DNA from 3 places in the Massilia sp. DJPM01 genome. Region 2 is predicted to be linked to each of the others. Evidence: predicted binding sites of a transcription regulator. Region 2 holds the regulator's gene; each other region holds the start of a gene.
What was found. Region 2 encodes sigma-54, which starts transcription at its own class of promoters, with help from an activator protein. Its sites were predicted from a motif close to TGGCANGNAANCTGCTTT; they were not measured.
Positions count from the first base shown of each region.

Region 1: the regulator sigma-54 is predicted to act here: its motif matches at 3,989-4,006, upstream of PO883_RS19140 (choice-of-anchor L family PEP-CTERM protein).
Region 3: the regulator sigma-54 is predicted to act here: its motif matches at 4,859-4,876, upstream of prpB (methylisocitrate lyase).

Region 1 is NZ_JAQOZV010000030.1:13,470-21,002, reverse strand. It holds gene PO883_RS19160 (alpha-ketoglutarate-dependent dioxygenase AlkB) at 1-573, shown strand, start outside; gene PO883_RS19155 (porin family protein) at 777-1,331, shown strand; gene PO883_RS19150 (transposase) at 1,510-1,971, opposite strand; gene ettA (energy-dependent translational throttle protein EttA) at 2,102-3,769, opposite strand; gene PO883_RS19140 (choice-of-anchor L family PEP-CTERM protein) at 4,070-4,843, shown strand; gene rarD (EamA family transporter RarD) at 4,908-5,774, opposite strand; gene PO883_RS19130 (potassium transporter Kup) at 6,031-7,533, shown strand, end outside.
Region 2 is NZ_JAQOZV010000003.1:114,035-121,567, reverse strand. It holds gene PO883_RS03160 (SIS domain-containing protein) at 1-103, shown strand, start outside; gene PO883_RS03155 (HAD family hydrolase) at 104-634, shown strand; gene lptC (LPS export ABC transporter periplasmic protein LptC) at 656-1,279, shown strand; gene lptA (lipopolysaccharide transport periplasmic protein LptA) at 1,276-1,878, shown strand; gene lptB (LPS export ABC transporter ATP-binding protein) at 1,875-2,633, shown strand; gene PO883_RS03135 (RNA polymerase factor sigma-54) at 2,636-4,111, shown strand; gene PO883_RS03130 (hypothetical protein) at 4,134-5,474, opposite strand; gene hpf (ribosome hibernation-promoting factor, HPF/YfiA family) at 5,863-6,228, shown strand; gene PO883_RS03120 (enoyl-CoA hydratase/isomerase family protein) at 6,327-7,412, shown strand; gene PO883_RS03115 (hypothetical protein) at 7,433-7,533, shown strand, end outside.
Region 3 is NZ_JAQOZV010000031.1:65,585-73,117, reverse strand. It holds gene prpF (2-methylaconitate cis-trans isomerase PrpF) at 1-110, opposite strand, end outside; gene acnD (Fe/S-dependent 2-methylisocitrate dehydratase AcnD) at 110-2,707, opposite strand; gene prpC (2-methylcitrate synthase) at 2,730-3,896, opposite strand; gene prpB (methylisocitrate lyase) at 3,929-4,813, opposite strand; gene prpR (propionate catabolism operon regulatory protein PrpR) at 5,021-6,625, shown strand; gene PO883_RS19820 (cystathionine beta-synthase) at 6,782-7,533, shown strand, end outside.

The sequences.
Region 1 (7,533 bases), on a different contig from region 2:
CAGTTAAGCCCTTTTCCGCTCGACGATGGCACGCTCGCGGTGCTGCCGCAGCTGCCTTTTCACTTAAGTAACGCCGAGGTGCTGGCCCGCCTGATCGCCGAGACCGACTGGCGCGCCGAATCGCTCACCCTGTGGGGCAAGCAGCATCTCCAGCCGCGCCTGACCGCCTGGCATGGCGAGGCGGCCTATGCCTATTCCGGCCTGCGCCTGGAACCGCTGCCCTTCACGCCGCTGCAGCTGGCCCTGAAACACGCTGTCGAGGCCGCCTGCGGCCAGCGCTTCAACAGCGTGCTGCTCAATTTCTATCGCAACGAACGCGACAGCATGGGCATGCACAGCGATGACGAAGCCGAGCTCGGCCCACAGCCAGTCATCGCCTCGCTCAGTTTCGGAGCCGAAAGAACCTTCATCCTGCGCCACAAACAGACGAAACAGAGACTTAAGCTAGTCTTAAAAGACGGTACTTTACTAGTGATGTCGGGCAATACACAAAAGCACTGGCTGCACGGAATTAACAAGTCGACGCGCCCCATCGGCCCGCGCGTGAACCTAACTTTCCGCTTCATCTTTTAATTTACGCTTAAATGCGCATAATTACAAAATACATATAGATGAACGAATAGTCAGTTATTTCAGTGCGACGCGTTTTCATGCGTTACATCTCCTTACAAGTCTTACGGAATGCCACTTCATGCGCCGATTCGGTAATGCTATCTTGGTTACCTCGCAATTCATTGGGAATTGCGGAACAGACTGTTTTACACAAAGGATTCCGCATGAAAAAGCTCATTTTTGCATTGATCGCTGGCGTCACCGCGATGACCGCTGCCCAGGCGCAACGCCCGGTCCCTTACGTTGGTGTGGGCGTCGCATCGTCCGATCACAGCTTCAAACTTGGCGGCAGCGACGATGGCGACGGCTACAAGCCATCGCTGAAAGTCTTCGGCGGCCTCGATATCACCCCGATGTGGGGCGTGGAAGCCGGTTACACCGACCTGACCACGGCCGATTACAACTATAAGATCGGCAATGCCACCCGCAGCGGCAGTGTCGACGGCAAGCGCGCCTACATCGCCGGCAAGGCCACCATGCCCGTCAACGAGATGTTTTCGGTCTACGGCAAGCTCGGCGCCGGTTACACCAAGGTGGACGGCAGTTCGCCTGACATGAGCTACAAGGAAAGCAAGACAGGCGTGTATGCCGGCATTGGTGGCCAGTACAACCTGAGCAAGCAGGTCGCCCTGACGCTGGAATACGAGCGCTACGGCAAGAGCAAGGACTTCGGTGCCAAGGCAGACGCCATCACCGTCGGTGCTCGTTACAGCTTCTGATCCAGCGCCCGGCTGGTGCGCCTGACGCACAGCCTGGGCCGCTCCTGACAGAAGGGCAGACCGGAACAGGCACGGCGCCTTCCAGTGTGTGCAGCAAGCGCCCCCTCCGCTTGCTGTATCCATCGGGAGGCGCTTTGTCTGTTTACAGACCGGAGCGCGGGCCGGATGTCACCCCTCACTACGTCACCATCCCGGCCGCGATGAAGCGGTGCAGCGATGACCATTGCCACTCTTGCGGCGCGCCGCACAGGCCGTGGCGCAAGGGATTGTGGTGGATATAGTCGACCAGGCCGGCATACTCGCCGGCCGCGACCGGATGCTGCTGGTAGTGCGGTTCCCAGATGATCTCGGTGCCGCGCGTCGCGCGCGATTTGCTCAGGGATTTGGAAAACGCAATCTTGACGGCGCGCCAGCGCGCGGCGCAATCCTCGTCGCCGGGCGGCAAGGTCCAGATGGCGTGCGCATGGTCGGGCAGGGCAACCCAGGCATCGACATGAAACGGCTTGCGGCTGCGCGCCTGGCGAATGGCCTCGCCGAAGGCGGCGATATGGTCGGTCAGTAAAGTGCTGCCGCGCTCGGACAGGCGGACCGTGAAGAAGTAACTGTGCCCGGCGACCCGGTTGGCGCGATAGTCATTCATCTGTCCAGTGTGCCGGGCTCGGCGTGCTTGATGGTCGATTAGCGCAAACGTGAGGGACTTCTGAAACGCTCTGTGCTGCAAAAAGGCCTTGCGCCATCGCGCGCCGTGCTGGCGCGCGATGGGACAGGTGTTACACCGTCAGCGGCTTGTAGCGGATCCGCTTCGGCTTGGCGCCTTCTTCGCCCAGGCGCTTCTTCTTGTCGGCTTCATATTCCTGATAGTTACCGTCGAAGAAAGTGACTTGCGAGTTGCCTTCGAACGCCAGGATGTGGGTCGCGATGCGGTCCAGGAACCAGCGATCGTGGGAAATGACCATGACGCTGCCGGCAAATTCCAGCAAGGCATCTTCCAGCGCGCGCAGGGTTTCCACATCCAGATCGTTGGACGGTTCATCGAGCAGCAGGACGTTGCCGCCTTGCAGCAGGGTCTTGGCCAGGTGCAGACGGCCGCGTTCCCCGCCCGACAGGTTGCCGACGATCTTTTGCTGATCCGAGCCCTTGAAGTTGAAGCGGCCCAGGTAGGCGCGCGACGGCATGTCGAAACGGCCCACGGTGAGCGTGTCGGCGCCGCCGGCCACGTCGTCGAACACGGTCTTGGTATTGGCCAGGTCGTCACGGTTCTGGTCGACGATGGACACGCGCGCGGTCTGGCCGATGGCCACTTCGCCGCTGTCGGGCTGCTCTTTGCCGGTGATCATCTTGAACAGGGTCGACTTGCCGGCGCCGTTGGGGCCGATGATGCCGACGATGGCGCCCGGCGGCACGATGAACGAGAGGTTCTCGATCAGCATGCGGTCGCCGAAGGACTTCGAGACGTTCTTGAATTCGATCACGTCATTGCCCAGGCGCTCGGCCACGGGAATGAAGATCTCGGACGTCTCGTTGCGCTTCTGGTATTCGTGCTCGGACAGCTCGTTAAAGCGCGCCAGGCGGGCCTTGCTCTTGGCCTGGCGGCCTTTCGGATTCTGGCGCACCCATTCGAGTTCCTTGGCGATGGTTTTCTGGCGCGAGGACTCGGTCGCTTCTTCCTGCTTGAGGCGGTTGCTCTTTTGCTCCAGCCACGAGCTGTAGTTGCCTTTCCACGGAATCCCGTGGCCGCGGTCGAGTTCGAGAATCCACTCGGCGGCGTTGTCGAGGAAGTAGCGATCGTGGGTGATGCCGACCACGGTGCCCGGGAAGCGCAGCAGGAATTGTTCGAGCCAGTCGACCGATTCGGCATCGAGGTGATTGGTTGGTTCGTCGAGCAGCAGCATGTCGGGTTTCGACAGCAGCAGGCGGCACAGCGCCACGCGGCGCTTTTCACCACCCGACAGGATGCCGATCTTGGCGTCCCACGGCGGCAGGCGCAGCGCATCGGCGGCCATTTCCAGCTGCAGGTTCAGGTTGCCGCCGTCGGAGGTCGAGATGATCGCTTCCAGGCGCGCCTGTTCGGTCGCCAGCGCGTCGAAGTCGGCATCTTCGTCGGCATACGCCGCGTACACCGCTTCCAGCTTGCCTTGCGCCTCGAACACTTCGCCCAGGCCCGATTCGACCACCTGGCGCACCGTCTGCTCGGGATCGAGCACCGGTTCCTGCGGCAGGTAGCCGATGTTCAGGCCCGGCATCGGCACGGCTTCGCCCTGGATGTCGGTATCGATGCCCGCCATGATTTTCAGCAAGGTCGACTTGCCGGAGCCGTTCAGGCCCAGCACGCCGATCTTGGCGCCGGGGAAGAACGACAGGGAAATATCCTTGAGGATCTGGCGTTTGGGCGGGACGATTTTGCCCACGCGATTCATGGTATAGACGTAATTGGCCATTGAGTTTCTTGAAATGGGGACGGAAGGTCAACAGGATACAATAAGTCGCACCCGGATTGGTCCTTTCCTGCGCCGGCCCGCAAGGCGTGCGCGGGATCGCCGTCCAATTTATGCATGCTGCAAGTATTCTTGCTTGCAGGTGTCGGATTCTTTTACACTTGCACATAGGCTTCGATGCAATGTTTCTTCAAGTCATTGATTTTGTGCATCTTTTATTTCAGGTATGGAAATTGCTTAATTATCGGGCAGTACGCTCTGATAACAACAAATTTCCAACTCTCACCTGAAAAGACCCCAACGATGACATTTCCTTTGATCCGCAGCGTGATGTCGGCCGCAGCTCTCATTTTGGCCACCAGCTCGGCACATGCACTGGTTGTAACGAACACCACCAACGCAACGACCCTGGCCAATGCCCTGGGCGGCACCGGCGTGAGCATCACCAACGCCAGCCTGGCCAGCGCCACCTCGGCCGCCAGCGGCACCTTCACCGACGGCGGCAACATCGGTTTCGGCCAGGGCGTGCTGCTGACCACCGGCCGCACCGCTTGCGCGGTCGGCGGCAATAACGGCGAGAGCTGCTCGGGCGACGGCACCACCACCTCGCTGAAATTCAATTTCACCAGCACCACCGGCAATGTGTTCTTCAACTATGTCTTCGCTTCCGAGGAATACAACGAATTCGTCGGCACCGAGTTCAACGATCTGTTCGAACTCAAGCTCAACGGCGTGAACATTGCCCTGGTCCCGGGCGCGAACGGCGTCGTGTCGATCAATAACGTGAACAACAAATTCAATTCCGCTTACTACCGCGACAATGCCAACCAGACCGTCGACACCGGCTACGATGGCTTGACCACGGTCCTGACCGCCAAGGCGTTCGGCCTGGTTGGCGTGAACACCTTCGAATTCCTGATCCAGGACCGCGGTGATGCCAACCTCGATTCGGGCGTCTTCATCCAGGGCGGCACCTTCGCCGCCGATCCGGTCGGCGTGCCTGAACCAGGCAGCCTGGCGCTGCTGGGCCTGGGCCTGGCCGGCCTGGCTGTCGCCAAGCGCAAAAAAGCAGCGTAAGCACGATGCTGGAATGAAAAATAGCGGCCCTGGGCCGCTATTTTTTTGTCCGCTCGGCGCCTGCTTATTTGCGCTTGAGCAATCCCTCGGCCGCATACAAGGCCAGCGCGCCCCAGATGATCGCAAAGCCGATCATGCGCTCCTGGGTGAAGGCTTCGTGGAACAGATAGATGCCCAGACTGAGCTGGATGGTCGGCCCGATGTATTGCAGCAATCCCAGCACCGACAGGGGAATCTTGCGCGCGCCGCTGGCAAACAGCAGCAGCGGAATGGCGGTGATCGGCCCGGAGGCGACCAGCAGCCAGCGGGTGCTGTTCGAGGGGCTGTTCAAGAACGCGTTGTCGCCGCTCATGGTCAGCCAGATCACGAAGCCCAGCGCGAACGGGAACAGCAGCATGGTTTCGAACGACAAGCCTTCCAGCGCGCCCAGCGAGGCGGTCTTGCGCAGCAAGCCGTAAGCGCCGAAGGAGGCCGCCAGCAGCAGCGCGATCCAGGGCATGCGCCCGGCCTGCCAGGTCAGCCACAGCACGCCGCAGGCGGCCAGCGCGATCGCCGTCCACTGGCCGATGCGCAGCCTTTCCTTGAGCACCAGGTAGCCCAGCATCACATTGAACAGGGGATTGATGAAGTAGCCCAGGCTCGCTTCGATCACATGGCCGCTGTTGACGGCCCAGATGTACAGCAGCCAGTTAAAACTGAGCAGCAGCGCGCTCAGGGCGAAGCTGGCCACCACGCGCGGTTGCTGGCGCAGCGCCCCCACCCATTTCCACTGCTGGCGGAAGCTCAGTACGATCAGCAGGAACATCAGCGACCACAGCACGCGGTGGCCCATGATCTGGGCCGGCGGCACTTCCTTGAGGGCATGGAAATACAAGGGAAACAGGCCCCAGCACAGGAAGGCCAGGGCGGCGGACAGGATGCCGGTACGCATGAGTGACAATCAGAGATTCATTGGATCAACATTATCTCGCAGATAAAGGAAGCTTGCCGGCCAGCGCCGATTCGCCGCCGATACCTTTTTGCCATCGCGAACGCGCGCCGGCGCCGGGCTCGTTTATCATCTCATCTCCAAAGCAAGAGAAATTCTTGCGGTAACCGGGGGTATGAATGATGCAACGAATTGTCCTTGCTTTTTGCCTGATCATCTTCTATTGTGCAATGCACCAAAACAAGAATACGGTGCAATCTTGACAGCGCAACACAAGAAGAGCAGCCTGGCGGCCCTGACCCTGGCCGCCATTGGTATCGTCTACGGCGATATCGGTACCAGTCCCTTGTATACCCTCAAAGCCGTGTTCCACGAGGACCATGGCCTGGTCCTGAACACCCCGAATATCCTTGGCATCATTTCCCTGATCTTCTGGGGGCTGACCCTGATCGTCTCGCTCAAGTATGTCGCGCTGATCCTGCGTGCCGACAACCGCGGCGAGGGCGGCATCATGGCGCTGATGGCGCTGGCGCTGAACTCGGTGACCAAGGCGTCCAAATGGTATTTCCCGCTGATGGTGCTGGGCGTGTTCGGCGCTACCATGTTCTATGGCGACAGCGTGATTACCCCCGCCATTTCGGTGCTCGGCGCGATCGAAGGCCTTGAGGTCGCCATTCCCGGGATTCCCAACTGGGTGGTGCTGCTCATTACCACCATCGTGCTGGTGTGCCTGTATTCGGTGCAGCGGCGCGGCACGGCCGGCATCGGGCGCTGGTTCGGGCCGGTCATGGTGCTCTGGTTCGCCGCCCTGGCGGCCATGGGCGTGGTCAATATCATCGAGGCGCCCCAGATCCTGGCCGCCCTCAATCCGCTGCACGCTTTCCGCTTCATGCTGGAAAACAAGTACACCGCCTTCATCGCGCTGGGCGCGGTGGTGCTGTCGCTGACAGGCGCCGAGGCGCTGTACGCCGACATGGGCCACTTCGGCAAGAAGCCGATCCGCGCGGCCTGGTTCCTGATCGCCTTTCCGGCGCTGGCGCTGAACTACATGGGCCAGGGCGCGCTGCTGATCATGCATCCCGAGCACGTGAGCAACCCCTTCTACAACCAGCTCGGCAGCTGGAGCATTTACCCGCTGGTGCTGCTCTCGACCATGGCCGCCGTGATCGCCTCGCAAGCGACCATTTCCGGCACCTTCTCGATGACCAAGCAAGCCATCGCGCTCGGCCTGATGCCGCGCATGCGCGTGCTGCACACCTCGGAAAGCGAAATCGGCCAGATCTACATCCCGGCCGTGAACTGGCTGCAACTGGTGGTGGTGCTGATCGGCGTGCTGATTTTCCAGTCCTCCGACGACATGGCCGGCGCCTACGGCATCGCGGTCACCGCCACCATGCTGTGCACCACCGTGCTGACCTTCTTCGTCACGCGCTACCGCTGGCACTTGCCGCTGGCGCTGTGCTTCGGCGCGACCGGCTTTTTCATCATCATGGACATCATGCTGTTCTCGTCGAGCACCTTGAAACTGTTCCATGGCGGCTGGTTCCCGCTGCTGCTGGGCGCGATCCTGTTTACCGGCATGATGACCTGGAAGCGCGGCCGCCAGCTGGTGTTCGAGAACCTGCAATCGCACGCCATTCCGCTCGACGAGTTCCTGCAGTCGCTGTTCGTGGCGCCGCCCACCCGCGTGTACGGCACCGCGATTTTCCTGCGCGGCGAAAGCGACGGCGTGCCGCACGCGCTGCTGCACAACCTGTCGCAC
Region 2 (7,533 bases):
CATGGAAGAATTCCGTATCAACCAGATGCTGGTGGTCGACGCCGACGGCAAGCTGGTGGGCGCCCTGCATATCCACGACCTGACCCGCGCGAAGGTAATTTAAATGATCCAGCTCGAACACCTGCAACGCGCCGCCGCCGTCAAGGTCATGATTTTCGACGTCGACGGCGTGCTGACCGACGGCAGCCTGACCTACGGCCCCGATGGCGAAGCGACCAAGACGTTCAATGTGCTCGATGGCCTGGGCATCCAGCTGCTGCAAAAGAGCGGGGTTGCCACCGCCATCATCAGTGCGCGCCAGTCGCCGATCGTGGTGCGGCGCGCGGCCGACCTGGGCATCATGCATGTCCACCAGGGCATCCACGACAAGCGCGTCGCTTTTGCCAAGCTGCTCGAAGCGACCGGCGTGACGGCCGCGCAGTGCGGCTACATTGGCGACGACGTGATCGACCTGCCGCTGCTGCTGCAAGTCGGCTTTGCCGTTACCGTGCCGACCGGCCACCCGGAAGTGCAGTACCGCGCCCATTACGTCACCAAGGCCGGCGGCGGACGCGGCGCCGTGCGCGAAGTGTGCGACATGGTCATGCGCGCGCAGGGCACCTACGAGGCGGCCCTGGCGCCGTACTTCGCCTGATGCCAACCACGGGAGACCACCATGCATAAGCGCACCGCACACCGCTGGCGCCTGACCGCGATCATGGTGGTCGGGACCTTCTTCGCCTTCGGCACCTTCTGGCTGGTCCAGTTGGCGCAAAACGGCGACGCGTCGGTCGATCCGAACAGTTTCAAGAATGAACCCGACTACATCGTCGAACAATTCAGCTTCGTGCGCATGACGCCCGAGGGCAAGCCGCGCTACCTGGTCTCCGGCGCCAAGCTCACGCACCGCCCGATCGACGATTCCTCGGACGTCGAACTGCCGGTGCTGCAGGGTGTCGCGCCCGGCCAGCCGGTCACCACCATCACTTCCCAGCGCGCGCGCATCCGCCACGCCCAGAACCAGGCGGACCTGATCGGCAATGTCAACGTGGTGCGGCCCGAGTCGCCCACCAACCGCGGCATGCAGCTCAAGACCGAAGCGCTGACCGTTTTTACCGACGAAGACCGCATGACCTCCGACCAGCCGGTCCAGGTCACGCTGGGCACCGCCACCATCACCGGGACCGGCATGGACGCGAACAACGCGACGCGCGAGCTCAAGTTCGCCAGCCGCGGGCAGATCGTCTATCCATCGAAAGCGGCGCGCGCAGCGCCACCCATCACAGGTAAACCACAATGAAAAAATTTCTAGCCTTCGCCCTGCTCGGCCTGGCCGCGGCAACCGCGTCCGCCGAAAAGGCCGATGCCGCCAAACAGGCGGTGATCGGTTACGATTCCCTTGAAACCAACGAAGTGACCCAGGTGACCATACTGACCGGGAACGTGGTCGTCACCAAGGGCACCCTGATCCTCAAGTCCGACCGCGCCATCATCAAGGAAACGCCCGAAGGCGACATGTTCGTGACCCTGACCGCCAGCGCCGGCAAGGCCGCCACGTTCCGCCAGAAACGCGACGGCGGCCCGGACCTGTGGATCGAAGGCCAGGCCCAGCGCATCGAATACGATGAACGCAACGACATGATGAAGCTCTTCTCCGGCGCCAAGATCCGCCAGCTGGAAGGCCAGAAGCCGACCAACGAAATCGAGAGCGAATTCATTTCCTACGACAGCCGCAAGGAAGTCTTCGTGGCTCGTAACGACGCCAGCGGCGCCAACAAGCCGGGACAGGGCCGTGGCACCATGATCATCGCGCCGCGCAAGCCGCGCGCGGCACCGGCCACGCCACCGGGCGCAGCGGCGCCAGCACCGGCCACCACGCCAGCGGCGGGAAACCCATGATCGAAACGAAGAATTGCGGCAGCACGCTGATCGTGCGCGGCCTGCAGAAAAGCTACGGCAAGCGCCTGGTCGTACGCGACGTCTCGTTGCAGGTCGACTGCGGCGAAGTGGTCGGACTGCTCGGCCCCAACGGCGCCGGCAAGACCACCTCGTTCTACATGATCGTCGGCCTGGTGCCGTCGGATGCGGGCACCATCGACATCAGCGGGGTCGATATTTCGAGCCTGCCGATCCACCGCCGCGCCACGCTCGGCCTGTCGTACCTGCCGCAGGAAGCGTCGGTGTTCCGCAAGCTGACGGTCGAAGAAAACATCCGCGCCGTGCTGGAACTGCAAAAGGTGGACGGCAAGGCGCTCACCAAGGCCCAGATCAACGAACGCCTCGACACCCTGCTGGCCGACCTGCAAATTGAAAAACTGCGCGAAAACCAGGCCATGACGCTGTCGGGCGGCGAGCGGCGCCGGGTCGAGATCGCGCGCGCGCTGGCGACCAACCCGCGCTTCGTGCTGCTCGACGAACCGTTCGCCGGGGTCGATCCGATCGCCGTCATCGAGATCCAGCGCATCGTGCGCTTCCTCAAGCAGCGCGGCATCGGCGTTCTGATCACCGACCATAACGTGCGCGAAACGCTGGGCATCTGCGACCGCGCCTACATCATCAACCAGGGTGCGGTGCTCGCCTCCGGTCGACCCGACGACATCATCGCCGATGAATCCGTGCGCCGGGTCTACCTGGGCGAACATTTCCGGATGTAGGCATGAAACAGTCCCTTCAACTACGCACCTCCCAGCACCTCGCCCTTACGCCCCAGCTGCAGCAGTCGATCCGGCTGCTGCAGTTGTCGACCCTGGAACTGCACCAGGAACTGGAACAGCTGTTAAGCGACAATCCGCTGCTCGAACGGCTCGACGATCCGCTCGATCATTCGGTGCGCCTGCTCGGTGATGGCGCCATCAGCAGCACCTCGACGCCGACCGAAGCGGCGCCCGAGCCGGGGGCGCAGGATGCGCCGGCGCCGGCCGAAGGCGAAGGCTTCGAGGGCGGCGAGGCGGATAGCCCGGCCAGCAGCAGCGACAACGATGGCGAATGGGGCGACCTCGGCCGCGCCAAGACCTCCGACGACGAGGATTCGCGCCCGCAGCTCGAAGCGTCCGCCACCACCTTGCGCGAGCACCTGATGGAGCAGATGCGCGTGACCGTGCTGGAGCCGCGCGACCGCGCGCTGGTCGAACTGATCGTCGACGCCGTCGACGACAATGGCTACCTGACCGAAACGCTGGAAGAGATCCACGAGCGCATGCCGCCCGAGCTGGAAATCGAAATCGAGGAATTGCGCACCGCGCTGGCGCTGCTGCAAAGTTTCGACCCGATCGGCGTGGGCGCGCGCAATGCGTCCGAATGCCTGGCGTTGCAGATCCGGCGCATGCCGGGCGTGGCGCTGGTGACGCGGCGCATGGCGCTGACCATCGTCGAGAACCATCTGACCTGGTTCGCCCAGCGCGAATTCAACAAGCTGAAAAAAGCGCTCGACTGCGACGACGAGGACTTGCGCGAGGCGCAGACCGTGATCCGCCAGTGCAATCCGCATCCGGGCGCGGAGTTCGCGTCCGACGTGTCGGACTACGTGGTGCCGGACGTGATCGTGCGCAAAGCGAAAAACGGCTGGTCGGTGATGCTCAATAACGACGTCATGCCGCGCCTGCGCGTGAACAGCATGTACGCCGCGCTGCTCAAGCAGGGCAAGGGCGAAGGGCAGATGGGCGCGCAGCTGCAGGAAGCCAAGTGGCTGATCAAGAACATGCGCCAGCGCTTCGATACCATCTTGCGGGTGGCCGAAGCGATCGTCGAACGCCAGCGCAATTTCTTCTCGCACGGCGCGGTGGCGATGCGTCCGCTGGTGCTGCGCGAAATCGCCGACACGCTCGGGCTGCACGAAAGTACGATCTCGCGCGTGACCACGCAAAAGTACATGATGACGCCGCACGGCATGTTCGAGCTGAAGTATTTTTTCGGCAGCCACGTGGCCACCGAAGCGGGCGGCGAAGCGTCATCGACGGCGATCCGCGCGCTGATCGTGCAGCTGACCAGCGCCGAGGATCCCAAAAGCCCTCTGTCGGACAGCAAGATCGCCGACATGCTGGGCGAGCAGGGCATGGTGATCGCGCGCCGCACGGTCGCCAAGTACCGCGAAGCGCTCAAGATTCCGCCGGTCGCCCTGCGCAAGTGCCTGTAGGGCGTTCAGGGTTGCGCGGTGCCTAGAAAAACTCCGGGTGCTCGCGCAGCAGCAGCTGTTCGTACTGGTTGACCGCCTTGAACTGTTCCAGCCCCGGCGCCATGCGCCGGCCGGCGTCCCAGCTGCGCCAGGCACGCGCCATGTCATAGCTTTTGAACAGCGCGTCGCCCATATCCTTGTAGGCTCCGGCCAGCGCCGGATTGGCGCGCAAGACGCTGGCGTACAGCGGCAGCGCGCCGCGTACGTCGCCCAGCTTGGCGCGCCAATTTGCTTCAAACAACGCCAGCATGTGCTGTTTGTGGGTGTTGAGCTTGCGCAGTTCCTGCAGCGTGGCGAGCGCCGCCTCCATCTCCGCCTTCCCCTTGGACCGTATCGCCGCCGCAAACGCGCGCACTTGCGGGTCGGCGTTGAGCAGCACCTTCTGCTCCGGGGTCGGCATTTTCATCGGATCACCGCTGACAAACGCCAATTCGGACATGCCGAGCATGGCGTCGAAGGCGCGCTTGTCGGCGAACGCTTGTGCGATCCCGGTCTCGAACGCTTGCCTGGTTGCCGCCGTCGGCGGGGCCGCATTCGCCTGCGCCTTGTCGAGCAGCTGATCGAGTTCGTTAGCCGCTGCCGCGCGCGGCTTGTACGGCTTGAGGTCGTAGCTGGCCGGAGCGCTTTGCCTGAGCGCGCTGACCGTATAGGTACGCGTCTGGCTGTGGCCGACCTGCTTGTGGTGCATCACGAAGCCGGCCGGCACGCGCTTTTCGCTGGCCAGGCGCGCCAGCACCAGCGGATGGCCGCCGAAACGGTAGCGCATCATGCGCTCGAACAGGGCCGCGTCGCCGGCGTTGACGCGGGTGCCGCCGGCAGGGATGTGCGCCAAGGGATTGCCGTCGACCGCCAGCACGGTGGCGCCGGCCTCGGTAGATTCGGACAGCTTGCGTGGCGCCGACGTGATCGACAAATTATGCTCGTCGAAGACCGGGTCGAACGAGGGCGGTTCGACGTTGGCCATGATCAGGGCCTTGTTCATGGAAGCCCGGTTTTTCAATTCCTGCATGCGAAAGCCGACGCCATCGAACAGCGAGTAGTCGACATAGCTGCCACTGGCCAGGTCGATCTGATAGCGGCGCCGGTTCGCCAGGTCGTAAATCATCGTTTCGCCCGCGCTGCTCACCGACAAATAGCGTTCGCCCAGCAAAACCTTGTACTGCTTGACCTCGTCCGGTGGCGGATTGTCGCCGTGCGAGGCGACCTTGTATTTGGTGGCGACGCTCAGGTCGAAACTGAGGGCGGCAAAGGCTGGGGCACTGGCGCACAGGGCGCCGGCCAGGAGCAGGCGCGGCAGGGAGATGAAGGCGGAGCGTTTGAACATATCGGCATCGGGAAATTGGCGGGGGAAGCGATTGTAGGGGAAGTCCGTTGTCTTATATATATCGACTTACATACCTGCTACTTTCCGATCCCCGCGGTATCGCGAGGATATACCGCAGCGAATATATCGCCTATTTCCCCTTGATTCCTGGCGTCTTTGTGCTTACCTTGTGCTATGCCGAATAACTGATACACTTGGTTCTACACGAGGGAAAGTTGCTCGGGTACAAAAATGAAGGAGTTGAATACCATTAAACCCATTAATCGATTGGCAATTTTTCGGACCAGCATGACCAGATCGTCCGTGCAGTAATAACGCTGTTCCTCTGCGCTGCCATGCGTACGAACCGATAGTAACAAGAAGTGCCATTATCATTAGGAGTGTATGTATGAATCTCACAATCAGTGGACATCATCTTGAAGTAACGCCAGCCATCCGTGAATACGTACAAAGCAAGCTTGAGCGCGTAAGGCGCCATTTCGATCAAGTGATCGATATTGCAGTCATCCTCACCGTCGACAATCTGACGGAAAAAGAAAAACGTCAAAAGGCCGAGATCAACCTGCGCCTGTCGGGCAAAACCGTGTATGTGGAAAGCCTGTCGCACGATCTCTACGCCGCCATCGATACCCTGATCGACAAACTGGATCGTCAGGTCATGAAGTACAAAAACAAGATCCAGGACCACAATCACCAGGCCATCAAGCACCTGCCTGAAGAGATGCCTGAAGAAGAGACGCCGTCGGCCGCATAAGCAGGCCCCGTCCCACTCGCCAAAGGGCGCCCGCGTGGCGCCCTTTTTGCATCCATGCGCGATAAAATAGCGCTCTTTTCCTCTTCCATCAGCCAGCCATGAGCGAATTCGTCCAGACCCGCGTTGCCAACCGTACCGGCATGATTACCCTCGACCGTCCCAAGGCCCTCAATTCGCTGTCGCTGGCGATGGTGCGCGAGCTCACTGAGGTGTTAAGCGCATGGCGTATTGATCCCGCCATCGATGCCGTGGTCATTGGCAGCAGCAGCGACAAAGCGCTGTGCGCCGGCGGCGATATCCGCTTTTTCCACGATTGCGGCCATGCCACGCCGATGGGCGGCAGCGCGCTGCTGGAAGATTTTTTCACCGAAGAATACGCGCTCAATCACCTGATTCATTTTTACCCGAAGCCATATATCGCGCTGATGGATGGCGTGGTGATGGGCGGCGGCATGGGCATTGCGCAGGGCGGTCCCGAGTGCCGCATCCGCATCGTCACCGAGAAAACCAAGATGGCCATGCCCGAGGTGAATATCGGCCTGTTTCCGGATGTGGGCGGCAGCTATTTCCTGTCGCGCGCGCCGGGGCAACTGGGGCAGTATCTGGGCTTGAGCGGCCTGACCATCGGCGCGGCCGATGCCTTGTACGTCGGGCTGGCCGACCTGTTCGTGCCGCAGGCGCAGATGGGCGCGCTCAAGGAACTGATCGAGGCCACTCCGGGCGCGCAGCTGCGCGCGGCCATCGGTGCGTTTGCAGCGCCGTTTTCCGCTGACGCGGGCGCATCGACCCTGGCCGCGCAGCGCGATGGCATCGACCGCCATTTCGGCGCCGGCTCGGTCGCGGCCATCATGGCCTCGCTCGAAGGCGATGACGGCGAGTTCGCGCAAAAGGCGCTGGCCGCGATGCGCCAGCGTTCCCCATTGATGATGTGCGTGACGCGCGAACTGCTGCTGCGCGGTGCAGCACTCGATGTCGCCGATTGCCTGCGCATGGAACGCACCGTGGTGCGCCACAATTTCGAGCACGGCGAAGTGCTCGAAGGCGTGCGCGCGCTGGTCATCGACAAGGACAACGCGCCCAAGTGGAATCCGGCCAGCCTCGATCAGGTCGACGCGCCGATGGTCGAGCGCTTTTTTGCGCCGGTGTGGCCGGCAGCCGCGCATCCGCTGCGCCATCTGGATTGACGTGATGCCCGGGGCGCGGCGTGGCATATGATCTTTACGTCGGCCCCGGCAACTGGCGTGATGGCCCGCGCGATCACGTCGGCAGCATCGATTTCGGCGAGCTGCCCGCCTTCGCGCGCCT
Region 3 (7,533 bases), on a different contig from region 2:
CCCGCCACCTGCGCCGCCTCGGGCAGGTCTTGCAGCCGGAAGAACACACCCTTGCTGGTGCCGCCGCGCATATACGTGGCGGGAATCCGGATTTGAGGTAGGTGCGCCATCATGCCGCCTTTACGGTCGATTCGAGGAAGTCCTGGGCGAAGCGCTGCAGCACGCCGCCGGCTTCGTAGATCGCCACTTCCTCGGCGGTGTCCAGACGGCAGATGACCGGCACTTCGACCGTGTCGCCGGACACCTGCGTGATCACCAGCGTGAGCGTGGCGCGCGGGGTGCGTTCGCCCAACACGCTAAAGGTTTCGCTGCCGTCGATCGCCAGGGTGATGCGGTTTACGCCAGGTTCGAACTCCAGCGGCAGCACGCCCATGCCCACCAGGTTGGTGCGGTGGATGCGCTCGAAGCCTTCGGCCACGATGGCTTCCACGCCGGCCAGGCGCACGCCCTTGGCGGCCCAGTCGCGCGAGGAGCCCTGGCCATAGTCGGCGCCAGCGATGATGATCAGCGGCTGCTTGCGCTCCATGTAGGTCTGGATCGCTTCCCACATGCGGGTGACCGTGCCTTCCGGTTCGATGCGCGCCAGCGAGCCTGCCTTGACCTTGCCGTCGACCACGACCATCTCGTTTTTCAGGGTCGGATTGGCGAAGGTGGCGCGCTGCGCGGTCAGGTGGTCGCCGCGGTGGGTGGCGTAGGAATTGAAGTCTTCCTCCGGCAGGCCCATTTTCGCCAGGTATTCGCCGGCGGCGGAATCGAGCATGATCGCGTTCGACGGCGACAGGTGGTCGGTGGTGATGTTGTCGCCCAGGACCGCGAGCGGACGCATGCCCGCCAGCGTACGCGCACCGGCCAGCGCGCCTTCCCAGTACGGCGGACGGCGGATGTAGGTGGTATTCGGACGCCAGTCGTACAGCGGGCTGACCTTGATGCCGTCGTCTTCCTGCTTGGCGAACATCGGAATGTAGACCTTGTGGAAGTGCGCCGGCTTGACGCTGGACGCCACCAGTGCGTCGATCTCCTCGTCGCTCGGCCAGATATCCTTGAGCGTGACCGGCTTGCCGTCGGCGCCGACGCCCAGCACGTCCTTCTCGATGTCGAAGCGGATCGTGCCGGCGATCGCGTAGGCCACCACCAGCGGCGGCGAAGCGAGGAAGGCCTGTTTCGCGTACGGGTGGATGCGGCCATCGAAGTTGCGGTTGCCCGACAGGACGGCGGTCGCGTACAGGTCGCGCTCCACCACTTCCTTCTGAATCACAGGATCGAGCGCCCCGGACATGCCGTTGCAGGTGGTGCAGGCGTAGGCGACGACACCGAAGCCGAGCGCTTCCAGTTCCGGCATCAGGCCGGCGTCTTCCAGGTACAAGGTGACGGCCTTGGAGCCTGGCGCCAGCGAGCTTTTGACCCAGGGCTTGCGCGTCAGGCCAAGCTGGTTGGCGTTACGCGCGAGCAGGCCGGCGGCGATCATGTTGCGCGGGTTGTTGGTGTTGGTGCAGCTGGTAATGGCCGCGATGATGACAGCGCCGTCGGGCATCAGGCCGGGCTCGTTTTCGACCACGCCGCTGATGCCGCGCGCGGCCAGCTCCGAGGTCGGCACGCGGTTGTGCGGATTGGACGGGCCGGCGATGGTGCGCACCACCGATGACAGGTCGAAGCGCAGCACGCGCTCATACTCGGCGTTCTTGAGCGTATCGCCCCACAAGCCGGTGTGCTTCGCATACAGCTCGACCAGCTTGACCAGTTCGTCGTCGCGGCCGGTCAGCTTGAGGTACTTGATGGTCTGCTCGTCGATGTAGAACATCGCGGCGGTGGAGCCGTATTCCGGCGCCATGTTGGAGATCGTCGCGCGGTCGCCCAGGGTCAGGTGGGCGGCGCCTTCGCCGTAGAACTCCAGATAGGACGAGACGACCTTCTGCTTGCGCAGGAATTCGGTCAGCGCCAGCACGGTGTCGGTGGCGGTGATGCCCGGCTGCGGTTTACCGGTCAGTTCGACGCCGATGATGTCGGGCAGGCGCATCCATGAGGCGCGGCCCAGCATCACGCTTTCGGCTTCCAGGCCGCCGACACCGATCGCGATCACGCCGAGCGCGTCGACCATCGGGGTGTGCGAGTCGGTGCCGACCAGGGTGTCCGGAAAGGCCACGCCGCCCTGCACCTGGATCACCGGCGACATGCGCTCCAGATTGATCTGGTGCAGGATGCCGTTACCCGGCGGGATCACGTCGACGTTCTTGAACGCCTTCTTGGTCCAGTTGATGAAGTCGAAACGGTCTTCGTTGCGGCGATCCTCGATGGCGCGGTTCTTGTTGAAGGCGTCGGGATCGAAACCACCGCATTCGACTGCCAGCGAATGGTCGACCACGAGCTGGGTCGGCACCACCGGGTTGACCAGCGCCGGGTCGCCGCCCTGCAGGGCAATGGCGTCGCGCAGGCCGGCCAGGTCGACCAGCGCGGTCTGGCCGAGGATGTCGTGGCAGACCACGCGCGCTGGAAACCACGGGAAGTCGAGGTCGCGCTTGCGGCCGATCAGTTGGCCCAGCGAGGCGTCCAGCGTAGCAGGGTCGCAACGGCGCACCAGGTTTTCAGCCAGCACGCGCGAGGTGTACGGCAGCTTGTCATAGGCGCCAGGCTCGATGGCGTCGACCGCGGCGCGCGCGTCGAAGTGATCGAGTGCGGTCCCCGGCAGGTTCTTGCGGTGATTCGTATTCATGTCGGCTCCTTACTTCTTATATTTATTTGCGCTCGGCCAGCGCCACGAAGGTCAGGTCGTCCGGGCCGACATAGTTGGCGCTCGGGCGGATGATCTTGTTGTCGATGCGCTGCTCGATGACGTGGGCGGCCCAGCCGGAGGTGCGCGAGATGACGAACAGCGGCGTGAACATCGCGGTCGGCACGCCCATCATGTGGTACGACACGGCGGAGAACCAGTCCAGGTTCGGGAACATCTTCTTGACTTCCCACATGACCGTTTCGAGGCGCTCGGCGATGTCGAACATCTTGGTCGAACCGGCGCCTTCGGACAGCGAACGCGCCACTTCCTTGATCACTTTATTGCGCGGGTCGGACACGGTGTAGACCGGGTGGCCGAAGCCGATCACGACTTCCTTGTTGGCGACGCGGTTGCGGATGTCGGCTTCGGCTTCGTCCGGGTTTTCGTAGCGCTTCTGGATGTCGAGCGCGACTTCGTTGGCGCCGCCGTGTTTCGGTCCGCGCAGCGCGCCGATCGCGCCGGTGATGGCCGAGTGGATGTCGGAACCGGTGCCGGCGATCACGCGCGCGGTGAAGGTCGAAGCATTGAATTCGTGTTCCGCGTACAGGATCAACGAGGTGTGCATCGCCTTGACCCAGGCCTCTGGCGGCTTGACGCCGTGCAGCAGGTGCAGGAAGTGGCCGCCGATCGAGTCGTCGTCGGTTTCGGTTTCGATGCGGCGGCCGTTGTGGCTGAAGTGGTACCAGTACAGCAGCATCGAGCCGAATGACGCCATCAGGCGGTCGGCGATGGCGCGCGCGCCTGGCACGTTGTGGTCATCTTTTTCGGGCAGCACGCAGCCGAGGGTCGACACGCCGGTGCGCATCACGTCCATCGGGTGGCTCGATGCCGGCAGCGCTTCGAGCGCGCTCTTGACCGCCTGCGGCAGGCCGCGCATCGATTTCAGGTGCGCCTTGTAGCCGCGCAGTTCGCCGTCGTTCGGCAGTTTGCCGTGCACCAGCAGGTAGGCGATTTCTTCGAACTCGCAGCTGTCGGCGACGTCGAGGATGTCGTAGCCGCGGTAGTGCAGGTCGTTGCCGGTTTTGCCGACCGAGCACAGTGCGGTGTTACCGGCGGTGACGCCGGACAGCGCAACCGATTTTTTCGGCTTGAACGGGACGGCTTCGGCCGGGGTGGTGATGTCAGTCATGTGAACTCCGCGATTCTTGTCAATTGGTCTGATTACTTTTCTTTACCCTGGGCGAACAGCGAGTCGAGCTTTTGCTCGTACTCGTGGTAGCCAAGGTAGTCGTACAGCTCCATGCGGCTTTGCATGGTCGAGACGACGTTTTTCTGGGTGCCTTCGGCGCGCAGCGTCTTGTAGAAATTGAGGGCGGCCGCGTTCATGGCGCGGTAGGCGCCGCAGCAGTACAGGGCGATGTCGACCTTGGCCGAGCGCAGTTCGTCGAGCGTGAACAGCGGGGTCGCGCCGAATTCGGTCAGGTTGGCGAGAATCGGCACCTTGACCGCGTCGCGCACCTGGCTGTACATCTCCAGCTTGGTGATCGCTTCCGGGAAGATCATGTCGGCGCCCGCTTCGACGTAGGCGCAGGCGCGGTCGATGGCGGCGTTCAAGCCTTCGACGGCCAGCGAATCGGTGCGCGCCATGATGACGAAGCTTTCGTCATGGCGGGCGTCCACGGCGGCCTTGATGCGGTCGACCATCTCTTCCTTGCTGACGATTTCCTTGCCCGGACGGTGGCCGCAGCGCTTGGCCGAGACCTGGTCTTCCATGTGCACCGCCGCCACGTCGGCGCGGATCATGTGGCGGATCGTGCGCGCGATGTTGAAGGCGCCGCCCCAGCCGGTATCGATGTCGACCATCAGCGGCAGGCCGCAGGTGTCGGTGATGCGCTGGGCATCGGTGATCACATCGTCCATGGTGCTGATGCCGAGGTCCGGCATGCCGAGCGAGTTGGCGGCCACGCCGCCACCGGACAGGTACACGGCCTTGTAGCCGGTTTGTTCGGCCATGCGCGCGGTGTAGGCGGTGATGGTGCCGACCACCTGCAAGGGGGACTCTTCCTGGACTGCGCGGCGGAACATCGCGCCTCGTGATTCTCTCATTGCGTTTTCTCCTCGGTTGATGCGTTGGAATGCCATGCGGTGTGCATTGCAAGGGGCGTGCCACACGCATCGCTGCGTTAGCAATGCAAGAAACATCTTTAAATTCAATGTGTTGCGTGCGACTGAAACACGCCCTGCCGTAGGCGAAACGTTTCACACATGTTGCAACATGAAACGCGTGAAACGCAACTGCGGTAAAATTGAAACATGTCCTACTCCTCCCGCACCGCTGGCGACGCTCCCGACAAGCCGGTCATCTGGACCGTTTCCGTGTCGCGCCTGTCCGACCTGTTCCGCGATATCACGCTCGAATACGACCACCTGGCGTCGATCGAGCCGGTCAATCTCGGCTTCGACGAGGCGGCGCGCCATATCCGCGAGCGCATGGCCACCGAACGCTGCGACGTGGTGATTGCGGCCGGCTCGAACGCGGCCTACCTCAAGGGGCGCGTGTCGGTGCCGGTGGTGATCGCCAAGGCCAGCGGCTTCGACGTGATGCAGGCGCTGGCGCGCGCGCGCCGCGTGGCCGAGCGGATTGGCGTCATCACCTATCAGCAGCAGTTGCCCGAGCTGGCCGAATTTGCCAGCACCTTCGGCTTTCATATCGCACAGCGCACCTACGTGACGGAAGAAGACGCACGCGCCCAGATCAACGACCTGAAAGCGGCCGGGATCGAGGCCATCGTCGGCGCGGGACTGATCACCGACCTGGCCGAGGAAGCGGGATTGACCGGCGTGTTCGTGTATTCGGCGGCGTCGATCCGCCATGCATTCGACGATGCCCTCGAACTGGCGCGCCTGACCCAGCTCGAATCGAACAGCGGGCGGCGTCCGGTCGTCACCGACACGCTACGCACCAGGCATGGCCTGAACGACTTGCGCGGCGAGTCGCAAGCGATGGAGACCTTGCGCCAGGCTGTGGTGCTGTATGCGCGCTCGCCCGCCACGGTATTGATCGAAGGCGAAACCGGAACCGGCAAGGAACTGGTGGCGCAGGCGATTCATCGCGAGAGCCCGCGCAGCCTGGGTGCGAACCGGCCGTTCGTGGCCGTCAATTGCGGCGCGGTGGCCGAGTCGCTGCTGGAATCGGAACTGTTCGGACACGAGGAAGGTGCGTTTACCGGCGCGCGGCGCGGCGGCCACGCGGGCCTGTTCGAGGCGGCCAACCGAGGCACGCTGTTCCTCGACGAAATCGGCGAAATGCCGCTGCCGCTGCAAACGCGCCTGCTGCGCGTGCTGGAAGAGCGCGAGGTGGTGCGGGTTGGCGGCACACGTCCGGTTGCGATCAATGTGCGGGTGGTCAGCGCCACCCACTGCGACCTGGAACAGCGGGTGCGCGAGGGACGCTTTCGGCCAGATCTGTTTTACCGGCTGGCGGTGCTGCGCCTGGCCTTGCCGCCGCTGCGCGAACGCAGCGGGGATGTGGTGGCGCTGGCCGAGTGGTCGCTCAAGAATGCGCTGGCGGCGCTGGGGGCAAGGCCGCATCCGAACCTGCATGCCGAGATGGCGGGCTGCGCGCCGCTGCTGGAACGCTACGCCTGGCCGGGCAATGTACGTGAACTGCGCAACCTGATGCAGCGGGTGGCGCTGTTTCTGGCGGCCGAGCCTTTGCAGGCGCTGACGCCGGCCTTTGTGCTGTCGGTTGCGCCGGAATTGGGCCGCGATGTGCAGGCGCCGCCGGCCGCACATGTACCGGCGGCAGAAACGGTGGAGCAGGTTTTAGCGCGCTTCGGTGGACGGCGCGACGAGGCGGCCGCGCATCTGGGCATCAGCCGCACCACCTTATGGCGCAAACTGAAATCGCGCGGCTGACGACAACGCTGGACGTTTGCGCAAATCGGATCAGAATTCATATATCGAAGCATAAAATCATTCGTTCCATTGCCGTCGACTCTTGCCTATGATCCGCCCTTTTTCCGCCGGAGCGGCTGCCCACAAGGCCGCCAAGCCCGGCTTTCGGAGGTATTCATGTCATCCGCACCGCAGCCCGCCCTGTTTTCCCTGATCGGCAATACCCCGCTGATCGAAGTAACCCGTATCGACACCGGTCCGTGCCGCCTGTTCCTCAAACTCGAATCGCAAAATCCCGGCGGCTCCATCAAGGACCGCATCGGCCGCGCCATGATCGAAGCGGCTGAAGCCGACGGCAGCCTCAAACCCGGCGGCGTCGTGGTCGAAGCCACCGCCTGCAATACGGGCCTCGGCCTGGCCCTGGTCGCGCGCCTGAAAGGCTATCGCGTGGTGCTGGTCGTGCCCGACAAGATGGCGATCGAAAAAATCCTGCACTTGAAAGCCCTGGGCGCCGAAATCCACCTGACCCGCTCCGACGTCGGCAAAGGCCATCCGGAGTATTACCAGGATTACGCGGCGCGCCTGGCGCGCGAGATTCCCGGCTCGTGGTTCGCCGACCAGTTCAACAACCCGGCCAACCCGCTGGCCCACCAGAGCACCACCGGCCCGGAACTGTGGGAACAGACCGGCCACGATCTCGACGCCATCGTGGTCGGCGTCGGCTCCTCCGGCACCCTGAGCGGCCTGTCGCGCTATTTTGAAACGGTGCAGCCAAAGCTGGAATTCGTGCTGGCCGATCCCGAGGGTTCGATCCTGGCCGACTACATCAACACCGGCGTGCTGCGCGACGACGCCGGCTCGTGGGCGGTGGAAGGCATCGGCGAAGATTTCATTCCCGCCATCGCCGACCTGTCGCGCGTGAAAAGCGC